Regions from separate parts of the Thermosinus thermophiluss DSM 23256 genome, predicted to be linked through region 3. Evidence: riboswitches for the same ligand, from Rfam matches in the RefSeq annotation. Region 3 holds a riboswitch; each other region holds the start of a gene.
What was found. A riboswitch is a leader RNA that binds a small molecule or an ion and turns the genes downstream of it on or off. The one in region 3 is predicted to bind cyclic di-GMP.
Positions count from the first base shown of each region.

Region 1: linked by a shared signal. The riboswitch ahead of BLQ99_RS05045 (HD-GYP domain-containing protein) and the one ahead of BLQ99_RS09030 (methyl-accepting chemotaxis protein) in region 3 are both predicted to bind cyclic di-GMP.
Region 2: linked by a shared signal. The riboswitch ahead of BLQ99_RS07615 (HD-GYP domain-containing protein) and the one ahead of BLQ99_RS09030 (methyl-accepting chemotaxis protein) in region 3 are both predicted to bind cyclic di-GMP.

Region 1 is NZ_FNBU01000006.1:18,871-28,736, reverse strand. It holds gene BLQ99_RS05080 (methyl-accepting chemotaxis protein) at 1-1,405, opposite strand, end outside; gene BLQ99_RS05075 (chemotaxis protein CheW) at 1,428-2,225, opposite strand; gene BLQ99_RS05070 (ParA family protein) at 2,222-3,007, opposite strand; gene BLQ99_RS05065 (tetratricopeptide repeat protein) at 3,017-4,363, opposite strand; gene BLQ99_RS05060 (chemotaxis protein CheX) at 4,394-4,855, opposite strand; gene BLQ99_RS05055 (chemotaxis protein CheX) at 4,846-5,334, opposite strand; gene BLQ99_RS05050 (response regulator) at 5,364-5,729, opposite strand; gene BLQ99_RS05045 (HD-GYP domain-containing protein) at 5,737-6,444, opposite strand; cyclic di-GMP riboswitch class I at 6,581-6,668, opposite strand; gene BLQ99_RS05040 (helix-turn-helix domain-containing protein) at 6,932-7,153, shown strand; cyclic di-GMP riboswitch class I at 7,306-7,394, shown strand; gene BLQ99_RS05035 (methyl-accepting chemotaxis protein) at 7,598-9,646, shown strand; gene hpdA (4-hydroxyphenylacetate decarboxylase activase) at 9,795-9,866, opposite strand, start outside.
Region 2 is NZ_FNBU01000010.1:53,484-63,349, forward strand. It holds gene BLQ99_RS07570 (DHH family phosphoesterase) at 1-259, opposite strand, end outside; gene BLQ99_RS07575 (YybS family protein) at 275-1,234, opposite strand; gene BLQ99_RS07580 (MazG-like family protein) at 1,238-1,546, opposite strand; gene BLQ99_RS07585 (DNA recombination protein RmuC) at 1,619-2,983, opposite strand; gene rpsR (30S ribosomal protein S18) at 3,120-3,350, opposite strand; gene BLQ99_RS07595 (single-stranded DNA-binding protein) at 3,368-3,769, opposite strand; gene rpsF (30S ribosomal protein S6) at 3,786-4,070, opposite strand; gene BLQ99_RS07605 (DUF3311 domain-containing protein) at 4,633-4,833, shown strand; gene BLQ99_RS07610 (sodium:solute symporter family protein) at 4,864-6,339, shown strand; gene BLQ99_RS07615 (HD-GYP domain-containing protein) at 6,462-7,349, opposite strand; cyclic di-GMP riboswitch class I at 7,507-7,594, opposite strand; gene ychF (redox-regulated ATPase YchF) at 8,008-9,114, opposite strand; gene BLQ99_RS07625 (hypothetical protein) at 9,324-9,509, opposite strand; gene pflA (pyruvate formate-lyase-activating protein) at 9,541-9,866, opposite strand, start outside.
Region 3 is NZ_FNBU01000013.1:47,152-57,017, reverse strand. It holds gene BLQ99_RS09045 (PhoH family protein) at 193-1,578, opposite strand; gene BLQ99_RS09040 (heparan-alpha-glucosaminide N-acetyltransferase) at 1,800-2,495, shown strand; gene BLQ99_RS14940 (low molecular weight phosphatase family protein) at 2,503-2,679, opposite strand; gene BLQ99_RS09035 (permease) at 2,696-3,649, opposite strand; gene BLQ99_RS09030 (methyl-accepting chemotaxis protein) at 4,034-6,010, opposite strand; cyclic di-GMP riboswitch class I at 6,089-6,174, opposite strand; gene BLQ99_RS09025 (LysR family transcriptional regulator) at 6,228-7,127, opposite strand; gene BLQ99_RS09020 (DUF47 domain-containing protein) at 7,289-7,915, opposite strand; gene BLQ99_RS09015 (MFS transporter) at 7,995-9,164, opposite strand; gene BLQ99_RS09010 (hypothetical protein) at 9,396-9,743, opposite strand.

The sequences.
Region 1 (9,866 bases), on a different contig from region 3:
TTCTCCGGGTGGTATCTTCCAGTTGTTTTATATTGCGGGCCGATACCATGCTGGCCTCGAACGCGCCGGAAATCCCGGCGATCAGTTCATCAACGCCAATCTTGTTGGCCGCCAGCAATTTTTTCAGTTCCCCAACCCGTTTGGTCGATTCGCCGGCACGCGTTTTCATCTGCAGAGCCGCCGCCGACAGCTGCTGGCCCAGTTCAGCGCTTTTCGCCGCCATTTCGGCCTGAACCCTGGCCCCTTTGGCCAGCTGTTCGATGGCTGCCATAATCTGCTGCGCCGCATTGCTGGCTTCTTCCACGTTTGCTGACAGCTGCTCAGCGGCGGCGGCCACCTCTTCCGAGGACTTTTGAGTATCGGTCGAAGTTTTTAGCTGTTCGGCCATTTCCGCCAAATCATTGGCGCCCACGTTCATCTCGTCAAAAGCCCGGCTCTGTTCGGCAGTCGACTTGGCGATCTCTTCCGCCGCCGCTGACTGCTCGGCGGCAGCCGCGGCTACCTGTTCGGCAAATTCCAAAAACTTCTTGGTGCCGGCAACAGCATTTTGGGCATTTTGCGCTACTTCCTCGATCCCTTTTTGGACTTCACTCGTATCGCGGTCAATCACCGCAAGGTCAGAAGTGATCTTTTTCGCTTTTTCCACCTGATCATTACTGGCTTTCGCCGCTTCTTCCACGTCGCGGACCACGATCTGAACATTATCCCGAATCTCCTGGACCAGCTGCTGAATGTCCCTCGCCGATTTTTCCGATATTTCCGCAAGGTTCCGCACCTCATCGGCGACTACGGCAAACCCCCGGCCGTGTTCGCCGGCCCGCGCCGCTTCGATGGCGGCATTAAGCGCCAGCAGGTTGGTCTGGTCGGCGATACGCACAACCGCTTCCACAATATTGCCTATCTCCCGCGACTGGTTCTCCAGCTCGCTGACCAGCCGGGTTGATTCCATATTACTGTTGGCGGCAGCCTTAACCCCGTCAATAAGCCGGTTGATATCCATGCCGGTACTGCGGAGCAAATCCTGCAGGTTATTTGCCATGTCCAGACAGCGCTTGGCCCGGTCTTCACCGGCGATGGCCGCCCTTTCGATCTGGGTTATTGCCGCCCTGGACTCGTCGGCCGCAGCCGAAGCTTGTTCTGCCCCCTGGGTAATCTGCGCCACCGTAGCGCCTAACTCGGCCGCAGCGTTGCCGGCCTCTTCAAGCCCTGCGGCCAGCTGTTCGGTAGCCGTAGCAATACGTTCCGCCAGCTGCTGCTGTTTGGCAAGCGTCCGCGCCCGCGCCTTCTCCTGCGCGCGTCTTTTAGCCGCTGCCCGCTTTTGCTGCACCTCGCTGTCGCCAACAGTTTCTCCGCTTACCTCCCGGGATTGCACCATAGATACGGGTCGTGCCAACTTTTTTTCCATTGTCCAATCCTCCTAATTAATTTTATGTATTGACAAAACAGCCATCTACATCAATTATCAGCAAGACTTCGCCCTTACTGCTTACCGCCGCGCCGGTTATTCCCGGCGCCGATCGCAGGTATTCCGGCAAAACAGTATACATTACCCGTTCCCGGCCAATTACTTCGTCAACGATCAAGGCTACCGGCGTATTTTCAAGCAGAACAAAGAGAACGGTCAGAGTTGTCGCCTCGTCTGGACTTCCCTGACAACTTGCCGCTAGTATTTCCGCCAGCCTGAAGGTCTCGGTCATTTTTCCGCGGTGGTGGATAAAACTCCGGCCCCGGAAATTAATAACATCCCGGTCCGATTTTTTAGCAATTTCCAGGATATATCTGTTTTCGATAAATATTGGCAGACCGCCGGCTTTTACAATTAGACCGTCCGCATTATGGCACGCCGAACCTAAAGCCAGGCCGCTATCAATTACGCCGGCCTGCAGCAGGAACTGGGCAATTTCCTGCTGCGCCCGGCCGATAACTTCCGCTGCCATCTTAACTGCTTGCTGGACTCCGTCGCCGACCGGCGCCATCCTGCTACCGCTCCCATCCCGCCATGCCATCCTGGTCAGAATGTCCAGCGCATTGCCCAGGTCACCGGCAAGCCGTTTAAGTTTCTCCCAGTCCGGCTGCGCAGCTAGCTGCGGTCCAGCCACGGCCAATAACCGGTCAGTTGTTTCCTCGGTAAGACCTATGTTACTGTTATCGCAGCCCGCCCCGACAACATTGCCTGGCCAGTCTGGCACGCTTGGCAGGCATGGACGACGTTTTTTCTTGGTCATTGCCGGGAACACCGCCTAATAAACTCCTGACAGACCGCCTGATAGTCTTTAGCGCCGACACTGTCCGGTCTATAGGTAAAAATATCAAGACCATAACCGGGCGCTTCCGCCACGGCAACGTTGTCCCTGACCGTCTGCTCAAAAACGCGGCTGTCAAAACGCTCTTTCAACCGCTGCTGCACTTCCCGGTGGAGCGATTTACGCCGGTCAAAGCGGTTGATTAATATCCCGGTTATATCCAGACCGGGGTTAAAACGCTTGCCGATGACCCGGATTACTTCAGCTATCCCGCTCACTCCCTGCAATGATAAAAACTCGGGAAGGACAGGCAATAGCACCCCGCTGGCGGCCACCAGCGCGTTTATTGTCAAAAACCCCAGCGCTGGCGGACAATCAATCAGGATAAAGTCAAACCGGTCTGAGACCGCGGCCAAATGTTTCCGCAACAACCCCTCCCGCGACGGAACCGTCGCAAAGTCCACCTCGGCGCTGGCTAAGCGTACGCTTGACGGTACTACTGCCAAGGAATTATCGTTTATCCTGGCCAGCAGTTCTTCCCAGGTCAGTCCGCCCTGAAACAAATCGGCGATGCACCGGCCGCCGGCATTTTGCCCCACAGCGGCAGTCAAATTCGCCTGGGGGTCCAGGTCGATCAACAACACCCTTGCCCCCAACCTGCTTAAGCCAGCGCCAATATTCACGGTGCTGGTAGTCTTGCCTACCCCTCCTTTTTGGTTAATAACGGCGACCGTCTTGGCGGCAAGAGCTTTTTCCGTAGCCAACCCCTCCCTTTAAAAACTCTGAGTCAATCCCGCCAGTTTGTCCTGCACGGCAGCCAGGTCGGGATGTCCTTCCTCCGCCAGCTCAATAAACTTTTGGTAGCACCGGACTGCTTCATCCGCATTCCCCAGCTTTTCATAGGCAATACCCTGCAAATAGTACGGCCGGCATATTTCCGGGTCTAACCGCAGCGCGCTTGCACAGTCGGCCAATACCTGGTCATAGTCTTCCATGCTCAGATAAAACTCGGCCCGGCTGTCCAGCCATTCCGGATTATCCGGCTCAGTCTCGATCGCTTTATTAACCTTGCTTATCGCCTCAATGACTTGTCCCTGATGAAAGTAAGCATAAGCCAGAGAATTATAAATTTCGCCGGTAACTCCCCCGCTAGCAAGCGCCAACTCATAAAAACGGGCAGCATCGGCATAGTGCTCCCGCCGAGCCTGGATGTCCCCGGCCAGCTGATAAAACTTGTAGTCCTTGCCGCTTAATTGTATAGCCTTATCAATATCGGACAGCGCTTCTTCCAAAGCCCCCATCCGCTCATAAGCGCCAGCCCGGTAATAATAGGCCAGCGCGTCGGTTGCATTATGCTGCAAAACTTGCGAATAATCCAGGATTGCCTGGGGATATTGACCGGCTTCGGCGTAACTGCACCCCCGCCCCATCAGCCACAGGCGGTTGCGTGGTTCTAACGCCAGAGCAGAATTAAAATCAGCCAGCGCTTTTTCCCAAAGGCCGTTCTTCAGGCAATGCCACGCCCGGCTTCCATAAATGGCTGCCGCATATTCGCGCAAAACGGTGCGCGGCGAATAATAGTTGATGATATAGTTCAATATTTCGCCGCTACCATCCCAATAGTCCGCACCACTGCAGGCTATTTGCAGGATGGCCGGCCTGGGATCCGCCCCGTCTGCCGCTCGCGCTGCGGCATAAGCCAACAACCGTCGTCCGTCTTCAGGCATATTCAGTGCATCACTCAAAAGGTCTGCCAATTCCTGCATTGCCGGTACTGCTTTGCCAGAAGAAAACGCGAGCAAATACAAATCGAATAAGAGCAAGGCTGCTACTTTCCTGCTGTTGCCGCTGCCGCCCAGCCGGCTAATAACACTATCCACGTCTTCTTCCCGCACGATAAAATTGCCGATTTTGACCTTGTCTGGGACAGTTTCGCGCAGGTAAGCGCTCAGTTCGTCCAGACGTTCCATCATACGATCCCCATATATGGAAGTCAACGTAAACGCCCAGGTAACGGCTTCAATATAAGCTGCACGAACTTCGGGACTTTCGGATTTTACGGGATGAGACACCACCTGGCGCCGCCTCGCTTTTTTGCTCAGTATGTCAAGTACCGACAAGTCCACAGCCTCCTTTCCCCGCGAGCCTTTTTAGACCTCCAGCCCGATATTGATTTCGATTGTTCCATCCTCGGTAATCATTTCCACAACCAGTGTTTTTACCCGGCTCATTCTAACGGTAACATTCTTCCCCATAACCAGCGTCGGCGGCGAAATATTAACCCGCTTACCGATCCCTTCCAATATGGTCACAGCTTGGGCAGCAACCATATTAGCCAGCTCAGCCACGGCACTCTGGGCCAACTCATTTAATTCGTCCACCGGCATACCCATCATCATGCGCGATGCTACCTTTTTGGCGGTCGCTTCATCCATCGCATAGGCGACATTCCCATGCAAGTCCATATTCAGGCCAATAAGCACATTAACGTCCATGGTAACGATAAGCTTGTCCTTCAAGGCCAACTTTCCGCGGCGAACCTGGGTAAACCCGAATTGCGGCAAAATATTCGCTACGCCTTCGACAAAGGGGGCGACTAGTTTCACGTCCACTGTTCAATCCCCCTTTCAAAACCAATGCTCAAGACAATGTGCCCAGCCGGAGTGTCAACAACAATGATTTGCGCCTCCAGCTTAGGCGTGACAATCTTAAGGTCCTTGCCGACAAACACTCCCGGAGGAGTCAGCATAAGGCCTAACCCGGCCCGCCTATTGTTTAACCAAGTAATGATATGCCCGGACAAAATATTGCCCAGTTCGGCAACTGTATCCATAATAAGCTCATCGTCAAGGTCATCTTCGCCGTTAATAGCAGCACTCAGTTTGCGTGCTGTCGCCTCAGACATATCCAGGATAATCCGCCCCGGGGCCTTCCCGGTAACCCCAATAATTACCGCCAACCCCGCCGAACTAAATATATCATTTTGCGGCAAACAATTGGCTGCCGTTATGTCCAGGCCTGCCATCTCGCACAACACCCGCCGTACCGCCGGCAACCAGCCCGTCACTATATTTTTTCCCAACTGGTCCAAAAAGCCCCACTCCCTTCCGGCTAACAACTTTACACAAGCGCGCTGATAATATTTTTCAACTCATCGTCTTTGAACGGTTTTTGGATAAACTCTTTGACACCCATTTCTCTGGCCTTTTTAACCAGTTCATCATCACCCATGGCGCTCTGAAAGATAATCCTGGCCTGGTTATCTTTGCCCAAAATTTCTTGGGCAGCCGCCAGCCCATCCATAACCGGCATGGTTATATCCATAATGACCACATCCGGTTTAAGGTCAAAATACATTGCACTGCCTTCCTTGCCATTGTAAGCCGACCCGACAAGTTCAAATTTTTCCTCGTTCTTAAAGGCCCTGGCGACAGCCCGGTGAATAAACGGCGAATCATCAACCACCAAAACGCGAACCTTGTCCATATCCAGATTAACCTCCTGTTGCCTGTTTTTTATGATCGCAATATTCATTAAAAACATCGATAAATGCTTCTACTACTGCCGGATCGAACTGGCTGCCGGCAGCAGCCTTGATTTCCTGCATCGCCTGTATCGCTGAGCGCCTGGCCCGGTAAGGCCGATCCGAAACCATAGCCTGGAAACTATCCGCCACCGCCACAATGCGCGCCCCCAGCGGAATGGCTGCTCCAGCCAGGCCGGCAGGATAGCCGCGGCCATCCCATCGCTCATGGTGATGACGGACAATATCGGCTACCGACACCATGCCCGGGATGTCGGCGATAATATCTGCTCCAATATCCGGATGCCGCCTCATTAATTCCCACTCTTCCGGCGTCAGGGAGCCAGGCTTGCCCAAAACCGCGTCAGGCATGCCAATCTTGCCAATATCATGAAGAAGCGAGGCAAGCTCAATATAATACGCTTCTTTCTCCGACCAGACAAGCTTGCTGGCAATTTTCCCGGCCAGAACCGCCACCCCGGCGGAATGACGGTAAATGTAACGATCTCGGGCTTCCAGGGCATTGACCAATGCTTTTATAACCGCAGACAAAAAGACTTCTCGCGGGCTGTCAATACCGTGACCTATCCGGGTCTTGTCAGCAAGTAGGTCCTCCAGCCAGGCGCCAGCATCGTCTAAACCCAACCATAACTTATTGTCATCATTACCTACCAGCAATTTACCCTCTCCCTTCGCCTGGCGCTATATTGCCTGCCTTTCACCCTATAGACAAGCCCATGCCGGGCGCACACAAAAAAACGGCTGCCTCAAAGCAGCCATTACCACGCAAAATAGTCATACTAATACCTGTCGACTTGGCAACCCGGCTGCCATATTCTAACCACGAATTTAGGCCCGTAGCTTTGCGTCCCCGGCTTTCACCGGGTTTGCCTTTATCAACGACAATTGATATTTCGATTTAAAATTTATAATTTTCCAACTTTTAAATTCGTGCAGGTAAGCACTTGGCTGGCAAATTCCGAAAAGGACTTTACCAACCACGTTATTGAACTTATTTTAGTTGATCTGATTATTCAAGCAGCGGCTACGTCGCCCGTCTTTTCAAAACCGCCGCCCTACAAATCGCACCAATCAGCACCATTTTACAATTTTTTTACCTTCTTAAATTATAGTCACCTTTTCGGTGACTCGCAAGGGGGTTTTTATGTTTCTACACGAAATTTTTTGTGTCAGGTTACGGCAACTGCGCCAAAAACACAACCTGACGGCTGAGCAGTTCGGCAGAATCTTCAATGTATCTAAACAAACCGTAAGCCGGTGGGAGCTAGGCGACCGTATTCCGCCGCTCGATGTTGTTGTTGCTATTGCTGACTATTTTGATGTCTCTCTGGACTGGCTCACCGGGCGAACCGACAATATGCCATAATAACTTTAGCACCAAGCCTCCAGAAATAAACAGACGGGCTCGTGCCGCCGACCCAGCCATCTAAAAAAAGTATTAAAAAGGCTTGACAACATATTTAATAATAGTCTAAGTTAATTTATGGCAATTACTTTAATAGCGATTATCTTAAAGCAATTATCCAAAGGCAAACCTGTCGAAAGGCAGGGACGCAAAGCCACGGGCCTAAGGAATAGCAGTTATTCTATGGCAGCCGGTTGCATGATTGCGGCGGGTCCTTCTATACCTTTAGCCGTATAGAAGGATTTTTTATTTTGAAAAAGGGGCGGTGATAAAAGTAAAACATACTATGTCTTTTGGGGACCTAGCTAGCAAACGGATGGTAAACTATTCAAAGCCAACAAATTCAGCGAAGGAGGCGTTATCCTGGCCGCCGCCCGGGGAGCGGCCGCGGTTAGGGGAAAGGATATGTTTATGAAATTCTTGCGCATAAACATGAAAAGCCTACTGACAAAGATGACCCTGTTTTTTGGCCTGGTCGTGCTGGCAGGGTGTCTGGCGCTCTGGTTGGTCAGTACCAACCGCGCCGGCGAGGCGGTAAAAGCCGAAGCCGAAGATGGCATGCTGAAAGTGGTCAAACAATATACGGCCATGCAGGACAATCGCATTGATACCCTCAAATATATAGTGGAAAACGTGGCGGCGCGCAATGTCGTCCGCGGCAAAGCCGGCGACCGGGAAGCTACTTTAGAAGAAAAACTCGCTGTTTTGGCTGCGGAACTGCAACAGGCAGAAAAACTGGGCTTTAAACGCATGGGTCTCATCGACAAGTCCGGCAAGGCCTTTTATCCGGACGGCAGGACCGCCGACCTTGCCGACCGGGACTACTTCAAGCAGGCGCTGGCCGGCAAAACATATATATCCAGTACATTGGTCAGCAAAGTAGACAACTCGGTCATGTTTGGCGTGGCCGCCCCGGTCCGCCACTATGCTAGCGGCGAGATAACCGGTGTGGTCTTCGGCATCGTTGACGGCGCCCATTTTGCCAAGACCGTGGGCAGCCTTTCCTATGCCCAAACTGGCTATGCCTTCGCGGTCGATAGTACCGGTAAAACGATCGGCCATAAAGATCAAGAACTTGTTCTTAAACAGGTAAATTTCATCGAAGAGGCCAAGACTAATCAAGAGCTGGCCGGACTGGCGGCTATCATCTCCCGGATGGCCAAAGGCGAGGAAGGCGTAGGTGTCTACACCTATCAAGGACAAAAGAAATATGTTGCCTTTGCCCCGGTCAAGAGCACCGGCTGGTCAGTCGCCATTAACGCCCCGGAAGATGAAGTGCTGGATAAGGTAGCCGGTCTAAACCGGGTGCTGCTGGTGGTTTCCGCGCTGGTGCTCGCCATCGCCCTGGCCCTGACGGTCTTCATCGCCCGGAGCATTGCTGTCCCGCTGAAGCTGGCGGTCGACCACTTAAGCGTCATTGCCGACGGCGACTTCACCAGGGCAGTACCGGAAAAGTTCCTCCGCCGTGAGGACGAGATCGGCCAATTAACCAGGGCGCTTGACAAACTGCAGCATGACCTGCGCCCCCTTATTGGCAGCATTCGTAGCGACGCCAAGATATTGTCGACAAGCTCGGAAAGCTTGAGCGCCGCCTCCCAGGAAGTAGCGTCATCCTCTAACGAAGTGGCCAAAGCCATTCAGGAAGTGGCTGCCGGCGCGTCAAACCAGGCCTCCAGCCTGCAGGACATCGTCGCCCTTATTGGCGCTATTTCCGCCCAGCTCGAAAAAGTCTATACCGCACTTAATAACGTTAAAGCCAATAGTGAAGAAACAACCGAACTGGCCGGCAAAGGCAGACAGGAACTGGATTTGCTCACCGCATCGATCGACAATGTCAGACAGGCTTTTCAGCTGGTTACGGAAAAACTTGCTAACCTGGACAAATCGGTCGGCCAAATTGGGGAAATCATGGGCGTAATTACCGGCATAGCCGACCAAACCAACCTATTGGCTCTCAATGCCGCCATCGAAGCGGCGCGGGCGGGCGAAGCCGGCCGCGGCTTTGCCGTGGTAGCCGAAGAAGTGCGCAAGCTGGCCGAGCAGTCGCGCGCTTCAGCCGACAAAATCAAAGCCCTGCTGGACACCGTCGGCGCTGAAACCGGCGAAGTAGTGGAGACTGCCCGAATAACGCAAGACCAAGTGACAAATCAAATCGAAAATGTCAAGAATACCGTCAGGTCGTTTGACCACATCCTCGCTTCGGTAGCGGCTATTGCTCCCATGATCGCGGCCGCGTACCAGGAAATGGACAAAACGGTTAAATCCAAAGACGCGGTACTGGACCGCGTCCAGAGCGTCAGCGCCGTGTCGGAAGAGACGTCGGCCGCTTCCGAAGAGATTGCCGCTTCGGCCGAAGAGCTTACTGCCTCGACCGAAGAAATCGCCGCCGGCGCCCAGCAGGTGCTGAACGTGGCCAAACGGCTGGACGAGCAAGTCGAGCACTTCAAAGTGTAACGCCTGGATATATAAATATTAAGGCCCTGGCACAAGACCAGGGCCTTTTTAACTTACTGGCAGTCAACCCGCCAATTGGCGTCATATATTATGGCCGTATAATTGCCGTCCCGTTGGTATACACAGCGCAGTTCCCACTGCTGCGCCGCTAAAAGGGCGTCTCGTGCCCTACATAACACAATATGTCATTGGCCAGAAACAGCTCCTGAATATGGTCGAG
Region 2 (9,866 bases), on a different contig from region 3:
CAATGGCAATAGCCAGCGGCAGGTTTTGCAGGGCATGGTATGATGCTTCGTCGATATTGCCGCTTAGTGACGACAGGTATTCGGCCAGCGCCCGCTGCCGCGCCAGGTGCCGCTCCCGGCCGTAAAGATACAGCGCATAGAGCAGGACTGCCCCGATAATTGCGATATAGTGATTATAGAAGGAAATCACGGCCAGCAGGATGGCCGCGACTGCCAAATAGATGCGGGTATCAAACCAAAATGACGGTCCTTGGGGCATATAACCGCCTCCCGATTACATCGAATGCGGCGACCGCAGCCGCCGGTAGTCAAGGGCCATATCAAAAGCGCCCGCAAAAATGACTACCTGCATGAGAAAACCATTGCTGAATATCAAGATCAGTATAATACCGCGGACAAATCTTGACAAATTGTATTTATCGGCAAGGAAGTAAAATAACGCCATACCTTGCACGAGCAGCGCCACCGTGCTGAGCATTTGCAGGTTTACGCCGGCATTGTAAAGCAGTTTAATTTCCCGGGACTGTCCCCAATAGATGGCCAGGATGGCGATGATGAATGCATACAGGACGGCGCGCGGCAGTGTCCATTCTTTAAACGGCGGAAAGGGAGCGATACGATGGCCGAGTCTGCCTAGCACCGCTTTGGCCACAACGAAATTGAGATAGGTATCCACCACCGCGGCCAGCACGAACCCGGCGGGCAGGATGATTTTGAAAAGATCGAGCATGGTGCGCAGCATCTCGCCCATGCGGGCCAGGTCTTCCTCTTTCATGCCAAGCCGGCGGTAAAAGTCGATGGCCTGCTCGGCCGCCTGGGTCATAACATCGCCCTGAATATTGAGCGGATTGACGCCGAGAAAAACGGCGCCGATCGCCAGCACGGCCGCCTTGGAAACAAGCGAGGCAACCGCCCCCCACCCGATGGCCTTGGCCGGCGAAAGGCCGGCGCGAAAAGCATGGCCCAGCACGATGCCGATGAGACCGAAGCCGACGACGACCGAAACGGCATGGAGGGGATGCATAAGAATGGCAATGATAATACCGGCTACGATTGTAGCCATGATGCTCCATTTATAGCCATGCCGGACCCCCAGGAGAATGATGGGCACCGGCCAGATAAGGTTGACAAAAGGGCCAATTATAGGAATATAGGCGCTGATAAACGCAAACATAATGGCCACGGCGGCCAGCACGCCGCCTTCCACCATTGGTCGGATACCGGTATTACGCATGACTCACCTCTTATTTTTCAAATGGCGTTGAAACTCACTATAATCGCCAAACCATTTTTCTATTTCCGGATCTTGCTTTATAGTTTGGCCCAATCGGGTCAATATCACTTCATCCAGGGCGGCGAAATCAATGCCCAGCCGCCGGCCCAGCACATAACAGGCAATGATGATGGAGGCCAGCGCGTCCCGTATGGCTTGTTCGCTTGCTTGGGCAAAGGCCTGAAATAACCGCCCCACCTGGCTGACCAGCTCGGCCTTCAGCCACTCGATGAGACGCAGGCGGCGCAGAATATCTGGTTCATGGGATAGCACCGAACGACCCCTCCTTGCTGCAGTGGATATTATTCGCCGCGGCAGTGCCTTTCTTCCTGCCGGCTACCGGCTTTACCCACATTCTTCTTCCGCCGCGGCGCTGTCAAGGAGCCGGACGGCTTCTTCGGCGGGAAGCTCTTCGACTTTTTTCAGTTTCCGCTCAATAGTGCGCGACTTGCGGGCCGCTGTTTCGATCGAGGCGGACGCTTCCTGCAGTTTGCGGCTCGTTTTGTCCAAAAGATCACCAAACTTGCTAAATTCGGTCTTAACGGCGCCGAGCAGCTGCCATACTTCGGCGCTACGCTTTTCGATGGCCAGCGTCCGAAAGCCCATCTGCAGGCTGCTGAGCAGGGCGGCGAGCGTCGTCGGCCCGGTGACGATGACGCGGTAATCCCGGATCAGACTGTCGCACAGCCCGGGCCGGCGCAATACTTCGGCGTACAAACCTTCAATGGGGAGAAAGAGAATGGCGAACTCGGTAGTATGGGGGACGCTGATATATTTGGCGGCAATATCGCGCGCCTCGGCCCGAAGGCGGTTCTCCAGGGCTCTCGCCGCCTCTTCCGCCAGCTTGGCATCGGCCTTATCCTGGGCATCCAGCAGGCGCTGGTAGTCTTCCTGCGGAAACTTGGCGTCAATGGGCAGCCACACCGGCGCCGCCTCCCCATCGCGCCCCGGCAGTTTGACGGCAAACTCCACCCGTTCCGACGACCCTGGCTTGGTGGCCACGTTTTGGGCGTACTGGTCAGGAGTAAGGATTTGCTCGAGCAGCCCGGCCAGTTGGTATTCTCCCCAGATGCCACGGGCTTTAACATTGGTCAGCACCCGCTTTAAGTCGCCTACGCCAGTGGCGAGAGCCTGCATCTCGCCCAGCCCCTTGTGCACCTGTTCCAAGCGCTCGCTAACCAGGCGAAAGCTCTCGCCCAGGCGCTTTTCCAGCGTGGCGTGTAGCTTTTCGTCCACCGTGCGGCGCATTTCCTCAAGCCGGCGGCTATTGTCATCGCGCAGCGCTTTGAGCTGGCCGTCCACGACCTCGCGCAGCTTATCCAGCCGCTGCTCATTGCTCTCCCGCATGGCCTGGACTTCCTCCCGTAGCCGGTCGGCTTTCTGGTCGCTGGTCCGGGTGAAATTCTGCAAGATATTGGCAAAAGCCTCCAGTTGGGCCATCTGGGTACCGGTGTTTTCATGGAGACGGCGCAGGACAGCCTCCTGAAACCGTCCGACCGTTCCGACCAATTCTTCCCGCAGCATACGGGCGGTTTCGGCTGCTTCACTCCGGTTTTGCGCCGCTTCGGCCCGCAGGATGCGCTCCAGCCGGTCGAGAGCTTTTTCAAAGGGGGCCAGTTCGGCGGTCCGACCACTGCGAAGAAGCAGCAGGAGGAGCAGGGCAAGGACGGCAATATTAAGTATCAGGCTGATTATGGCTAAGTCAGACATTGTGCACCTCCGGCAAATAGGCATGTTATCTGATATTTCCCGTAAATCAAGAAAATCCCTGCCGGCCGCAGCTAGGTAGCGCAGCTTGGACCGGTAAAAACAAAAGAGCCGGAGAAAAATTCCCGGCTCTTTGGTCTTATTCCGCCGTAAACGGCAGGAGGGCCATATTACGCGCGCGTTTAATGGCAAGTGTGAGTTGACGTTGATGTCTGGCGCAGTTGCCCGAGATGCGGCGCGGCAGGATTTTGCCCCGCTCGGTGATAAACCGGCGCAGTCTGGGCACATCTTTGTAGTCAACACGTTCTATCTTGTCAACGCAGAAACTGCAAACCTTTTTCTTCGGTTTTCTGCCTCGTTCGCGTTTCACCTAACCTTTACCTCCCTTTAAAATGGTATTTCCTCTTCAGGAGGGAAGACGTCGCTGCCAATGGACGACACGTCGAAGGAACCGCTGCCACCGCCGGCAGCAGCCGTTTGCTTGCGCTCCAGAAACTCGATGCTCAGGGCGACGACCTCGGCAACCCGCCGTTTTTGGCCGTCAGGAGTTTCATAGGAGCGGATTTGCAAGCGCCCTTCTACCAAAATCCGCTGTCCTTTGGTAAGGTTATTTCCACAAGTTTCGGCCAGTCGTTCCCACGCGACAATGGGAATAAAATCGGTCTGCTGTTGTCCCTGGCTAACATAGCGGTTAACGGCGAGGTTAAACGACGCTACCGCTTTGCCTGTTTGCGTATAGCGAACTTCCGGGTCCTGGGCGAGACGACCGACTAAGATAACCTTATTCATGGCAAATCCTCCTGGCCTATTCGTCTTCTTTAATAACCATATGACGCAAAATCTCGTCCGTAATCTTCATTACGCGCTCAAGCTCGAACACGGCTTTGGGCTCGGCGTCGAAATAAATGACGCAGTAGAAGCCCTCGGTGAAGTCTTTCACCGGGTAGGCCAGGCGCCGCTTGCCCCAACGGTCGATTTTCTCAATGTTGCCGCCGTTGTTTTTAATGAGGTTCTCAAACTTGGCAATTACCGCAGCGGTCGCTTCTTCGTCGAGCGGCTTCACAATGAACATGACTTCGTATTTTCTCACGAAAATCACCTCCTCCTATGGACTAGTGGCCCCCGTAGGGGCAGGGAAGGTTTGCAATCTAAAATTGAAACCTGCGTCTAGGCCATGTCCTAGACTGATATATTATACCATTATCCTGCAGCGTAATCAAGGGCGTTCTGTGGTGCCCTTTTATTTATCCGCGCGTGCTCATATCATAGCAGTTTTAAAAAGCGCCCGCTCTTTTTAGCAGGACCGGATTTGCCGGCGCCATAAACGGGAGGATGACTGCCTAAGCGGCAGCGGCGAAAGTTTTCCTGTAGTAAATCTGTGCCTATTAAGCAGGGACTTTAGTTTAACAGTTGTATTTTTTAGTCTAATTCTTAGATGTAATTTGTTCAAAATTAACAAGCAGCGGCAGGATTTTAGTACTATTTGGAATAAAAAATATACAAGGCAATATATTTAGATATCTGAATAATATCAGGGGTGATCCGGAAATTGGAACAGGTCAGCCATAAATCCGGTGCGGCCTCAAGCCGGTTAGGTGGACAAAACGCATCGCTGCGGCTGTTACCAATAAAATAGGAAAGGAGATTTAGGCATGAATCCGGTAAAAGTGATTTTAACATTGATTCCGTTTATCTGGACTATTGGTATGATTCCGTTCGTTAACAGAGTAAAGCCTTTTGTATTAGGGTTGCCGTTTTTGGCCTTCTGGCTGATTGCCGGAATTATCGTCGCTTTTTTGTGCATAAGCGCCCTTTATCGCCTCGATAAAAACAAAGACGACGCGGATGTTTAATCTAAATAACCGGCGAAAGGTTGGTGTTGTATGTCAAACGAAGTACTTGCGCTTGTTGTCATCTTCACTTTTGTTATTGTCGCAACAATTGTCGGCATGATTCCTGGGATGAAACAAAAAATGAACCTGGAACAATGGGCGGTTGGCGGCCGCAACTTCGGCCGGTGGCTCAACTGGTTCATTATGGCGGGTGAAATATACACCGCATTTGCCTTTCTTGGCGCCAGCGGCTGGGCCTATGCCCGCGGCGGCCCCACATTTTACATCCTCGGTTATGGCGCCCTGGCTTATCTGGTAGGCTACTACCTATTGCCCGCCATTTCGCCGCTGGGCCGCAAATACGGCCTGATGACCCAGCCGGATTTGGTGGAACATCTATATAAGAGCAGACCCCTGGGCATTCTGACCGCCTGCATCGGCGTCGCGTTTCTCTTGCCTTATCTGCAGCTGCAGCTTACCGGGTTGGGACTCATCATTGAAACTTGTTCCTATGGCCAGATTACCCGCGTGCCGGCAATGCTCATTGCCTTTACCATGGTGGCGACCTTTGTCTATGTCAGCGGCCTGCGGGGCGTAGCCGCGACAGCCATTATCAAAGACGTTGTCATGATGGTTGCTGTCGTCTTTTTTGGGCTGTATCTGCCTATCCATTACTTCGGCAGCGTCGGCGGCATGTTTGAGGCGCTTGACGCGGCCAAACCGGGTTTTCTCGCCTTGCCGGGCGGGACCAAAAACCTCGATGTCAGCTGGGTAATGTCCACCCTCGTGGTGACCAGCTTGGGCTTTTATATGTGGCCCCATTTTTCGGCCAACAGCTTCAGCGCCAAGAACCCCGATGTCTTGCGGCACAACGCCGTATACCTGCCGCTCTATCAGTACTGCCTGATTTTCCCCATGCTGATTGGCTTTACCGCCCTGCTGGTCATTACGCCGCCGCTGAAAACGCCGGATATGGCCTTTATGACCATTGTCCAAAAAGTATTCCCCGGGTGGGCGTTAGGCCTCGTTGGCGGCGCCGGCGCCCTGGCCTGCATGATCCCGGCGGCCGACCTGCTGCTATCTACGTCCATGCTGTTTACCCGTAATATTTACGGTAAAACAATTGGCAAAGACACCAGCCCGGAAAAAATGGGCCAATTAGCCCGGGTAGTCGTCCTTATCCTTACGGCCATAGCTTTGTACCTGGCTATCTACAAACCTAATATGCTTGTCAATCTCCTGCTTACCGGCTACTCCGGCGTAACCCAGTTCTTCCCCATGATTGTCCTGGGAATGTTCTGGAAGAAGGCTACCAAGATAGGAGCATATACCGGCCTTATTGTCGGCGAAGTTATTGTGTTCGCTTTAATTCTCAACAAAATGGATCCCTTCGCCATTGCCGGCTTGAATCTTAATGCCGGGTTCGTGGCCCTGGTGGTTAACATGATTGTATTTGTCAGCGTCAGCTTGCTTACTTACACGCCGGTAGCTGACAAAGACCAATCACCGCAGACGGCGAAAGCATAATACCAATAATTTAAGAAGGCTTTGGTTAAGACGGCGCAGCCGTCAGTAAACCAAAGCCTTCTTTTTATGTCCACCCAACTCGCCTTCCTTAATTTTTAAGGTTCGGTTGTCAAGCGGCTTATTTACCCGCCCGACGCATTTTGCCAGGCAGGCCGTAGGACTGCTTCCAGCCCCGCCACTACCTCCGGCCAAAACAGGTGCTGCTCGCTTTTTATTGCTTCAAGCGCCTGATGCGGCTCCAGCCCGGTTCGGGATTCCCGCCCCGACGTATAAAGGTCAAATGTATCGGCGACTGCGACGATGCTTGCCAGCAAACTGATTTCGCCGCCCCTTATCCCGGCCGGATAACCGCTGCCGTCGCAGCGCTCATGATGCTGGCCAACGACGGTCAAAACCGCGTCTTCCAGTGCCAGCGGCCGGAGCATGTCGCAGCCGACGCGGGGGTGTTGCTTTACCATTAGCACCTCCTCCGGTCGCAGTGGATCAGCACGGTTGATGGCCTCGGGCGGCACCAGTACCATGCCGACGTCGTGTAGCAGCGCGCCAAGGCAGACCGCCTGCCCGGCCTGCCTGGCCAGCCCCAGTTTTTCGCCAATCATGACCGCCAGCAGCGCCACATTCAAAGAATGGGAATAAACCCAGCCTGCATACCCGACCAGCGTTTTCAAGTGAATACTCCAAAAGCTTTGGCGGCCATTTTCGATAAGCTCGCCTACCCGCGCCGCCGCCGCCGCGATCAGTTCCTGGTCCAACCCAGGGATGGCTGCGGTTAGCTTAGCTACTGCAGCAACCACTTGCTCCCCATCTTGCGTTCTGCGGGGGGGGGGGGGGGACGTAAACTCGCCCCCCTGTCGCTTAAGCACTACTTTACGCTCTAGCAGCCGCTGATAGATCTGCGGCGTTATTTTTTTGCCTTTGGCCACCAGTAATACGCCGTCCGCATCATAAATATCGCGGTCGGCAATGCTGATTACCGTCTCTAAGCTGCCGTTTCCGCCTGCCCCTGTCATTACGTTTCCCTCCCCGCAAAACTTGTACGCCAACCAACAGAGAAACATAGATACCAGGTTGCCTACGGAAAAACAGCAAAAAAGCAGGCTTTCCGCCTGCCAACCAGCTTATAGTCGCATCATCATTGCATATATACAACAATTAGCCCTAATGCTAATTGGCAACCTGGCGATCATAGACACCTAATGTCCTTAGACCCATGGCTTTGCGTCCCCGGCTTTCACCGGGTTTGCCCAAATTTTGCATATCAAAATATGTCGATTCCACCTTTCTTTAATTTTTATCATACTATAGTCGTTGGGTCTTGACAAGTCTCTTTTAGGGAAATAAGTCCTATTTTGAGGAATTTAGTCCTATTTTTGGAGAAATAAGTCATATTTGGGAGAATTTAGTCCCAGTTGGCGCCACAGACCGGTCCGGCCGCCGCTTGGGGGTTAGCAACCGCAGCGCCGATCCACCGCTCCAACTCTCTTAACCGATCAATATCCCCCGCTGGCGTAACCGGGGCATTGTTTCCTGACCGGCACCTTATGACAAAGACTTCCTGTTCGCAGATTTAATTCTGCACCAGGAAGTCTTTGTCTTTCCCCTGTTTAAGATTGGCAATTCAGTTAAGGAATATTACCCGGGAAATGGCGGTGTTGCGCTTCTTCATGCTTACACGTTGAACCGGAAATAGACCACGTCGCCGTCTTGCATCACGTAGTCTTTGCCTTCCAGGCGGATAAGGCCCTTTTCCCGGGCCGCGCCGTAGCTGCCGGCGGCAACGAGGTCAGGATAGGACACGACTTCGGCCCGGATAAAGCCGCGCTCAATGTCGCTATGAATTTTGCCGGCCGCCTGCGGCGCCTTGGTACCCTGCCGGATGGTCCAAGCCCGCACTTCCTGCTCGCCGGCGGTGAAAAAGGTAATCAGACCCAAAAGCTTATAACCGGCCTTGATGAGCTTGTCCAGTCCCGATTCAACGAGGCCCAGCTCGGCGAGAAACTGCTTGGCTTCCTCGTCGGACAGCTCGGCAATTTCCGCCTCGAGTTTGGCCGAGACGGCGATCACTTCCGCCCCTTCCCCGGCGGCATACTGTTTCACCACCTGCACATACGGGTTGGCGTCCGGATCGGCTACATCGTCTTCGCTCACATTGGCGACAAATAGCACCGGTTTAAGAGTAAGCAGATTGAGATCGCGCACCAGGGCCTGCTCTTCTTCGCTTAAGCCCAGTCGCCGCGCCGGCTGCCCCTCACCCAGCCCTGCGCGCAGGCGCTCAAGGACGGCAAACTCGCTCTGGGCTTTTTTATCGCCGGCTTTGGCCATTTTTTGAGTGCGTTCAAATCTTTTTTCCACCGTCTCCAGGTCGGCAAGACACAGTTCGGTGTTGATAATCTCGATATCGCGCAAGGGGTTGAGCGCCCCTTCGACATGGGTAATGTTAGCATCGGCAAAGCAGCGTACCACCTGGGCCACGGCATCGACCTGGCGGATATGGGACAGAAACTTGTTGCCCAGCCCCTCACCCTGGGATGCGCCCTTCACCAGCCCGGCGATGTCGACAAATCGCATGGCCGTGGGCGTCGTCTTGCGCGGCTTATACATCGCCGCCAGCTTCCCCAGCCGCTCGTCCGGCACTTCCACCACGCCCACGTTGGGTTCGATGGTGCAGAAGGGGTAGTTGGCCGCTTCCGCCCCTGCCTTGGTAATAGCGTTGAACAAGGTGCTCTTGCCGACATTAGGCAGCCCGACGATACCTACTTCCAAATTGGTGCTCATGTAAACTCCACCTTACTGCAAAGATAATCATGCCAATAAATGGCGCCACAAAGCATGAAAAAATTTTTAACCACTGAGAACGCAGAGGCGCGATATTCATCGCGCTAAAGCCAAAATTATCCCTCTCCGCGTCCTCCGGTTCCCCTCCACTTTTCATGCTAGCGTTAACCTATATATTTTAGACCATCCAGCCGCTATTGGCAAGGCTTCTATCTCTCCCTGTCCCGCCAGTTGACCCAGACGTATTTCAGCCGGGCCATGCCGAGGAGGATAAACACCGACCCGGCAATGACGCCGACGGTGACGTTAATGATGCGGCCAAAATCGGTGCCGATGGCCACGAGGACGATCCCGGTGATAAAGGTGGACAAACCGAGGAATAATTGGGCAAGCATGAATACCTCCGACGGTTAATAAGTTATCATGCTAATATTCTGCCTCGATTACCCTGATTCCTTGCGCCGTCAGGGCTGCCCGCGCGGCCAGCATCTGTTCGCGCCGGGCAGCGGGTACGCCGGCCAGGGGATAGCGGCGGCCAAGGCCTTCCCATTTGGCCCGGCCAAGAGTGTGGTAGGGTAATAGTTCCACGGAAACGGGCCGCGGCAGGCCATGCAGCAGATCGGCCAACGCCGCAAAATCCGCCGCCGTGTCGGTTAAACCGGGAATGACGACATACCGCACCGTCACCGGTGCGCAACCGACTGCCGTCCGCAGGTTTTCGCCAATCGGTCCGGGCGATCTCCCGGTAAGCC
Region 3 (9,866 bases):
CTGAGCGGGCAGCCGTCAAATATACAACTGGTAAATGTCGTATTTTTACCAATATTTAATATTAATAGATATATGTTTTAATAATACCACCGGCGCCGGCCGCGCGTAAAGGTATTACAGAGATGGTTTTGCCACAATTGCCCAAAAATCCAACAAAAAAACTCCCGCTTTTGGCAGGAGTTCGGTATCCGCCTATAGCCGCACGGCCGCTTCAGCCGCCAACGGCGAGCGTTCACATTCGTCCGGCAGCAGTGTTACCTGGAAACAAAGTTTGGAGCCCAGCATTTTTTCACTGGCGTAGCTTAGGCCGTTAGACTGGCTGTCGAGGAGAGGATTATCTATCTGGGCAGGATCGCCGAGAAGGATCATCTTTGTCCCCAAACCGGGACGGGTCAGCACCGCTTTAGCCTGGCGGGGGGTGGCATTTTGCATTTCATCGAAAATTACCCAGTATTTTTGCAGCGACCGCCCGCGCTGATAGGCTAAGGCCTCAGTTTGAATGATGCGCTTGTCAAAGAGCATGTTAACCGTTTCTTCGGCTTGGGCGATGTCTTTCTCTTCCGTGATTGTATTGCCGGCCACCAGGGTAAAGAGATTGTCCTTGATTGACCGCATGTAAGGCTCAATTTTCTCCGCCTCGGTGCCAGGAAGAAAACCTATGCCTTCGTCCATCATCGTATTGGGCCGGCAAATAAGAATGCGATGATACTCGCGGGGCCGCACGTCCAAATGTTTATACAGGCCGACGGCCAGGGAGTAAAAAGTCTTGGCCGTACCGGCCGGGCCCTTGATAATGACCAGCGGCGCCTCCTCGGCGCTCATCATCAGGCATTCCTGCATAAAAATCTGACCGATATTGCGGGGCGTAATCCCAAAAGGATTACGGTTTCGATAACGCAGGTGCACTACCTTCTCTCCGTCAAACCGGCCTAAGGCCGTGTGGCGATCGTTATCGGTGGAGCGAATAAGCAAAAACTGATTCGTAACCAGGTCCGGCGGGACGAGTCGGCCGTAGCCTTCATCATAAACGGCAAGGTCAGCGGGATCGAGGCAGTTGATGTCATCGCGGTGAAACTCATTGATTACGCTACTCGACGTGTATACGACCGCCCGGCCGGTATACTGGTGCTCAATGCTTGCTACTTTGTCGTTACGGAAATCTTCGGCCTGTATTTGGAGGATGGAAGCCTTCACCCGCATATTGGTGTCACGGCTAACCAAAACTGTGTGATTATTCGCTTCGCTAAGCCCTTTACAAACCTGGAGGATACGGTTATCGGCCTTGTCACGGTCCCAGTAGACGGGCAGCTCAGTGTTGGTATGGTTGCTTTCCAGCCGTAAGATACCGCCGTAATCATTGAGAGGAACGCCTTCCAGCAAGTTGCCTTTTTCCCGCAGGTTATCAATGATACGGCTGACATGGCGGCTATTAGCCCCCCGTTCGGTTGCTTCTTTCTTAAACCGGTCAAGTTCTTCGATGACCACCTCGGGAATGATGACGGTGTGCTCGTTGAAAGCGAACAGTGCATTAGGCGAATGGAGCAGCACGTTCGTATCGAGCACATAACATTTTGCCATGTAAAGGCCTCCTTTTTGTTAGACCTATACTGCCCTTCACTATATCATATTAACAACCGCCTAAGATAGACTCTTCACTTTTTATCATAGGTTTTATCATAGGCCATACCGAGGTGGGAAAAGTAAAAGGAGTAAGGGGCGGCCTGGAGGTATCGGGCAAAAAGAAGCGAAAAAAGAATGGACCGCTCTTTAGCGGCCCAGTTTCGGTTTTGGGGGATGTTATGACTAGCGACAGGATTTGGGAGATTGACGTCCTAAGGGGCCTGGCCATTGTCCTCATGGTCGTGTTCCACCTTGTTGTAGATCTAAAAGATTTCTATGGCGCCAAACTGGAATACCTGAGCGGTTTTTGGTTCTGGGTCGGCCGTTCATCGGCCCTGCTGTTTATGCTTCTGTCCGGCATAAGCACCGTTCTCGGCCGCCGCCCGCTACGGCGAGCGGTGGCTGTTTTCACATGGGGCATGGTCCTTACGGCTATAACCTACCTGTATAATCCCCAGACCTATATCCGTTTCGGTATTTTACATTTGCTGGGCGTCAGCATGGTGCTGGGGCATTGCCTGCGGCGGGTTCACCCCGCTATCGTGACATTCCTTGCTTTCGTTTTTCTGGCTTTAGGGCAGCTGGCCAAAACAAATGCCGTTTCCCATTCCTTTTTCCTGCCCTTTGGCATCATGCCGAAAAACTTTACCTCGTTGGACTATTATCCAATCTTTCCCTGGACCGGAGTCTTCCTGCTAGGAACCGCCCTTGGCCGGACATTATACAAAGGAAAATTGAGCCGAATACCCGGTCCCCCTCGAGTCGTGTGGCTGGCAACGCTCGGCAGGCATTCGCTCTTCATCTATCTCGTCCACCAACCGGTACTGTTGACCTTGTTGTATCTAGGCCATCTGCTTTGGCGGCGCTTTGCCTGACGCCTCCTTACTCTTCCCTGCCGAAGGTATCGACAATCCATTGTTTGATTTGGTCTCGTACCCTAGCCACGCCGGCCATTATCTCCGCGTCAGCGCCGGTCAAAGCCGACGGGTCGGGAAAACTATGGTGCGACCGCGCCGAATTGTGGGTGCATAAAAATAGGACGCGTTTTTTGCTGCTCATTTAATTGTCCCTCCTATTATAGAATTGCATTAAACAGGTATCCGGTAAAGATGATGGTCACTGTCATAATGCCGACAAAAACGGCGATGAGCTTCGGCTTGAGCACGTTGCGGAGAATAATCATCTCCGGCAGACTCAGCGCCGTCACCGACATCATGAAGGCCAGCACCGTCCCAATGCTCATGCCCTTTTCTACCAGCGCGTAGACAATGGGGATGGTGCCGGCGGCATTGGAGTAAAGGGGTACGCCGATGACTACGGCCAGCGGGACGGCAAACCAGTTGTCCTTCCCCGCGTATTGCACTAAAAAGTCCTCAGGCACATAACCGTGAATGAAACCGCCGATAGCAATGGCGACAACCACATAGGGCCAAATCTTGCGCAATAATTCGCCGGTATAGCCCCAAGCATAGTCCACCCGCTCGCGAAAAGCGACACTGGCAGCCGTCGTCTGCCCCTGCCCCGCTTTCATTTGCAACACGTATTCCTCTACCAGGTGCTCCAGGTTCAGTTTACCAATTACTACTCCGGCGATAATCGCGACCGTTATGCCGGAAAGCATGTAAATGGCGGCAATCTGCCAGCCAAACATGCCCCATAAAAGGACTACCGCGATCTCATTCACCATCGGCGACGAAATCAGAAAGGAAAACGTTACCCCCAGCGGCACTCCCGACTCAAGAAAACCGATAAATAACGGAACCGCCGAACACGAACAGAAGGGCGTAACTATGCCTAGCAGCGCGGCGGAGATGTTACCGAAAAATTCCCGCTTATGGCTGAGGATTTGTCTTGTTCGCTCCGGCGAGAAGTAGGTGCGGATAATCGCCACAACGAAGACAATCACGGCCAGCATGAAGAATATTTTCATGGTATCGTAGATGAAAAAATTAGTGGCGTCGGCCAGCTTGCTGCCGGGCGCGAGTTGAAAAACCCGGTACGTAAGATAATCGGCAATATACTGGAGCATAAAATCGAACCCCTTTTTTATCATCATATTTAAATATTTAAATATATTTTTATTGTAATAAAATACTTTTACCCCGTCAATACCTTTGTGACTTAATTTATCCTTCCGGCCTGAACCCTGATGAATACGTGAAAACCTTGGTAGGCGGTAACAGCCCTCGTCCTGCTGCTCGCGGCCCGGCCCTGAGTTTGCCCCTCTTTCTGGAACCTGAACTGGTGCAAAGAATAAAGAACGGTTTCTCGTCATTATTGACCATAAAACGAACAGACGCTGCTCTGGCAGCGTCTGTTCGTAACTTTCTATCTCCTTTGCGGGTTTCCTGCTGAAAAAATTCCGATTGCCCAGGCTGACCGATGTCCGAAGTGGTAAAGCAGTTCAGGGTTTTTAAACCCGAAAGACACTGACAGACTGCTGAAACTCCTGGGCCAACCTGGCAAGCGCCTGGCTGGCGGATGCGATTTCTTCCGCCGACGCCAACTGTTCTTCCGTCGCCGCCGACACGGTCTGCGCTTCTGCGGCCGTCTCTTTGCCTAGCTCATTAAGGTGCGCAACCGCCCCCACAATCTGCTGACTGCCGGCAGCGAGCTGGTCAATAGCCACGGTAATTTCTTTGATTTGGCTAGATATTCTTGTAACCAAACTAACAATTTCCCGGAAGGTCTGGCCGGCGGTATTGACGACTTCCGCCCCCATCCTGACGGCCTGGTTTCCGCTTTCCATCGCCACTACCGCTTTTTCCGTCTCTCCCTGGACTTCGCTAATCAAAGCGGCAATCCGTTTAGCCGCTTCCTGCGACTGTTCAGCCAGTTTTCTTATTTCCTCGGCAACAACGGCAAAACCGCGGCCCGCATCCCCGGCGCGCGCCGCCTCAATGGCGGCATTCAGGGCCAGCAGGTTTGTCTGACTAGCAATGCCGGCGATAGTATCCACAATTTGGCCGATCTGGTCGGACCGGTTACCAAGACTGGTGACCGCCTGGGCGGATGCGGCTACGGTCTGCTCAATCTGCGCCATCTGGCCGACCGCCTGGTCTACCAGACTGCTGCCGTTTTGGGCCTTACCGGCCGCCTGGTCCGCCTGACGCGCAACCAGATTGGCATTATCCGCCACCTGCTGAATACTCGCCGACATCTCCTGCAACACCGCTGTGGTACTTTCCAGCTCAGCCAGCTGCCGTTCAGCGCCTTTAGCCACACCAGTGATGGAAGCGGCTACCTGGCCGGCTGCCTGCGAAGACTGGTCGGCACTGGCCGTAAGCTCTTCGCTTGAAGCGGCTAAATGCTCGGCATTGGCATTTATCTTCTTTACCAGTTCTTTCAACTGGTCAGTCATGGTGTTAAAGGCTATAGCCAACTGGGCAGTTTCGTCACGGCCGGTCACCGGCAGCTTCTGCGTAAAATCCCCTTGGGCCACCGCGCGGGTAAATTCCACTACCTGGCCGATTGGCCGGGCAACCGACCGGGCAACGGTCATGGCGATAACGATGATCACCAGTGTCACTGCCCCTACCATTGCACCCGATACCAAGAGCTGACGGCGGGCGCCGGCTAATGCTTCCTTTTCCGGCAGCTGAATAATTACGCCCCAGCCGGTGCTGGGAACAAAAGCATAGCCGGCCAGTTTCTTTTCACCTTCAAATTCATAGGTGATAAAGCCGGTTGTCTTGGCAACGGCCTCTTTTACCGGCGGCAAATCGCTGACATTCTTAAGGCTGTCGACAAAATTCTTTACCGGGTGTGAAATCAGCCTGCCCGTGTTGTCAGTAATAAAGGCATATCCGGTTTCGCCCGGTTTGATCGCCCGGGCTTTGGCATCAAGTCTCCCCAGATCGACGGTAGCACACACGGCGCCTACCACTTCCCCTTGGGAATTCTTCACCGGAACGCCAATAATTACGGTAGGCCGTCCGGTTAATTTAGAAATTAAGGCATCGCTTACGGCTACCGGCGCCCCCTTCATTATTGCCTGGAAATAAGCCCTGTCGGCGATGTTGACAGGCTCGCCCGCATCGCGGGCAATCTGGCGTCCGGTCGCATCGGCCACATAAACATTGGTGAAATCAGCATATTGCTGTTTAACCAGCTTTAACAGCGGAACTTGTTGCGCCGGATCCATGCTCATAAGTTGCGGGGTCTGACTTATTAGCCGCAAAACATCAATCAAGGACTGGATCATGCTTTCAGTTTCACCGGCCAAAGCTGCCGCCATCCGCTTATTGTCCTCATATGTACTCTGCACGTCTTTCTGATAAGTCTGGTAGGAAGTGATGCTGCTTAGAACTACCAGCGGAACCAGCGCAACCAGAGCGAAGATCAATAGTAGTTTAGTCCTCATCGGAAACCGGGAAAGTAGGTTCGTCATATGCCGCCTCCTCTTTGTTTTTTGCAAAAATAAAAAAGGCAGACTAATGCTGCCTAAATAAAATCAGTTAATTCCTTAACCGGCAGCTGGCAATCATAGACAAGAAGTCCTTAGACCCTATAGCTTTGCGTCCCCGCCTTTCGACGGGTTTGCCCAATATTTAGTTCCAAAAGGTAGGCTATTACTCATTTTATTTTATAAATAGGTGCACCGTTAGTCAAGTCAAGTCCCCGCTCTTTGCCAAATGGTTCCGGACAAAAGTTAACCACAAGCGGGCGGCATGGGACAGATAGCGCCGCTTGTTCCAAATGATCGACATTTGGAGAAAGAGCTGCGGGTCGGCCAGCGGAACCGCAACAATGGTTTTAGGGTCCAACTGCTCGCAAATTTTGCTGGGCAAGAGGGCAATGCCAAGATTGGCGGCAACAATTTGGGTCATCAATTCCCGTTGGGACGTCTCGAAAATAACATTCGGCTGAAACCCGGCAAGACGGCAGCGGTCGATAATTGCGTCATGAAGACTAAAGTCTTCACGGTATAAGACAAAGGCCTCGTCAGCGAGAAGGGCAAAGTCGACCTCCGGATACTGGCTCAAGGGATGGTTAGGATGCATGATGACCCGCAAAGGATCTTGCGTAAATTCGATCACTTCGTAGTTTTCATTATTGCTCGGACTGCATATTACACCGATATCGAGCGACCCGTCCTGGATGGCAAGTTCAACTTTTTTCGAACCATACTCAAACAGGACAATATCAATATTGGGATAGGTCCGCCGGAATTCGCCGAGCAGCTCCGCAAAGGCCGTAGCCCCCGTTATCGGCGGGAGGCCAATACTGACTTTGCCCTTTTCCAGCTTAACCATGCTTTCGAATTCGGCAGTAATATTCTGAAACAGCGACACAACATGCTGCGCCTGAGAAAACAGTATTTCTCCCGCGTCAGTCAGCTCGACATATTTGGAATTGCGGTTAAAGAGGACCACCCCAAGCTCGGTTTCCAAATCTTTTATCATTTTGCTGATTGTCGACTGTGAGACATATGCGGCCTGGGCTGCCTTACTAAAGCTTTTGTGCCGGGCAACTTCCACAAAATATTCCAAATGGCGTATATCCATAATTTTTCCCCCTCTTAATCATACCATTGATTTTGTCGATAATAAACATTTTAATTATTGATTTTATTTATCCTAAAAAAACGCAGGCTGCATTTTAAACTGCAGCCTGCATCTCAGGTAAGATTGCTTGGGTTTGGCCCACGCCATGCTTACAACTTTTATCAAGCGTACTTCATCAAGACGCCTTTTAACTGGTCGGCAATCCGTTCACAGTGGTCAAGGGCATCCTCTTGCAATTCCAGTATTTCTTTCCACTTAATAATATCGATAGGGTCAACATTGCCGATAAAAAGACGTGCGACTTCTTCGCGATAGATATGGTCGCCCTTTTCTTCCATTTCAACAATATTTTTCGTAAGATCCAGTATTTTTTCCCGATTACCCTTGATATTGGCCAGTAAATCGAAGACTGAAACTAATTCGTCGGTGCACAACACGAGCAGCTTGCCGAGCTCAATGGCACCGCCGGTTGGCTTGCTAACGCGAAAAAGGGCCATCCGCTCCACAATGTCCTCGACATAGTCGACAATATCGTCCAATTGATTGGTAAGGGCGAAAATATCTTCTCTGTCCAGTGGGGTAATAAAGGTCTGGTGCAGATTGTCAAGAATTTCATCGTTAAGTTCGTCCGCCTCATGTTCCAGGTCAAAAACCTGTTTGACCTTTTCCGGCAGACTTTCCGGCCGGATCAGGGCGTCATGGAGGATATAGGCGCCCTTTTGGGCCAGTCTGGCGCTTTCGGAAAACAATACAAAGAATTTATTTTTTTTCGAGTTTAAAGCTAACATATACGTACCCCCCCATTTAAACTTCTGTTTTATGTTTCCCCGTGCGGTCCCCGCTATCCTTGCGCGGCGACAATAATGATCACTGAGTTAACTGGCTCGTCCGGCGCCCAAAGACAATGTATACGGATAAGGCCAATAAGGCCGGGGCCATGGTCCATAGATACATGGTCTTATAACCGGTTAGCTGGGATACCAAGCCCCAGATCACCGAGCTGAAGCCAATGCCAAGATCAAAGCCAATAAAAAAAGTAGCGTTGGCCGCCCCCCGCCGGTTTGGCGGCGCCTGCAGGACCGCCATGGCTTGCAAACCGGGCTGCACCGCGCCAAAACCTGCGCCGTACACGATGCCTGCCGCTAAGAACCAGGCCAAACCCTGCGCCAGGTAGAGCAAGAACATGGCTACCATAACCAAAACCAGCCCGGGAATGACGACAATATCGAACCCGCGCCGGTCGGCAAGCCGTCCGGCGAGCGGCCGGGCTACCGCCAAAGCGGTGGCATAAGCGGTGAAAAAGGGGCCGATATTGCCAATGCCCTGCTGGGCAGCATAGAGCGCCAAAAAAGCTACGATCGCACCATAGGTCATGGTCACAAAGAAGATCACCAACGCCGGCCGCAGCGCCACCTTTTCCAGCAGAACCGTTTTGGCGTTAGCGGCGTTAATGTGCCGGTAACCAATGCTGAGGGCCAACCCAGCGGCTATCGTCACGATAAAAGCAGATACCAAAAATAAAACGGAAAAACTGAAATGACTGGTTAAGTAGAGGCCTAATGCCGGGGCAAAAGCCATCGCAGCCGTCGTAGTTAAGCCGAAATATCCCATCCCCTCTCCCAGCCTGGCTTTGGGAATAATATCGGCCGCTACCGTACTGGCGGCTGTGCTGGTAGCGCCCCAGCCAAAGCCGTGGATAAAGCGGATTAACAGCAGGATCCCCAGCGACGGCGCCCAGATGTAAGCCAACACCGCGCTGATAAAGACGGCCAGTCCGGACAGGAAAATGCCCTTGCGGCCGTAATAGTCCAGTGCTTGCCCCGCCACGGGACGCATTATGACCGCCGCGACGGTAAAGATGCCAACGATCAAGCCGGCCGCGGCGTCACTGCCGCCCAAGTGCTTGGCATAAACCGGTAAAGTCGGCAGCAGCATCTGAAAGCCGCAAAAGATGAGCAGGTTAATCGTGCAAATCAAAATAAAATCTCTGGTCCACAGCCGTTCCCGCAAGCTATCCGCACTATCCCTAACTGCCATTGTCTCATTCCTTCCACCGCCGAATCGCCCTGCACATGACCGGTAAACCGTAAAAGCAATTGGTAAGAGAGGAAGTCTAATCCTATAATATCGAATATTTTACTTAATATCTAGCCCCGCTGGGGTTTCACCGGCGGGGAAAATGCAAAAAATACCCAGTAGCGGCCGAGCTTAATCAACTACTGGGTCATTACTGTCTGTTAGCCAATTGTCGCATCGTATACCCATAAATTACGGCGCTGGTTCTCTTTTCGTTCTGACCTTTACATCTTCCACATAACGGGCGTAAGCCCGGTTTTCCTCCACCCGGACCACAACATAGCGTTTATTGTCTTCGGTAATCAGTTCATCACCGGGGTTGACAGTTACGACCGATACATACATGATTGTTGCCCCGGTGGCTTCATCAATAATCACATAATACTCGTAAGGCGCTTTGGTCGGGGTCTCGGGTTTGGGCTGCGGTAGCGGCAAAAGTTGCGGGGCGGTAAAGTATAAAACGCCAACCATGGCAAGCACGCCAACAATAAAGCCGCTAAAAAAGGATAGAAACCCTTGTCTGCGTCCAGGCTGAGCCATTTGTTTTGACCTCCCGTTTTGTATCATTTCCGCCGCCGCGTTAAGTTATGTAAAAATGGGTCTATTCATATAATGCCTTTATCTGGCTACGGGCATTGGCCGCCAACCATCTGACGGTAAGGA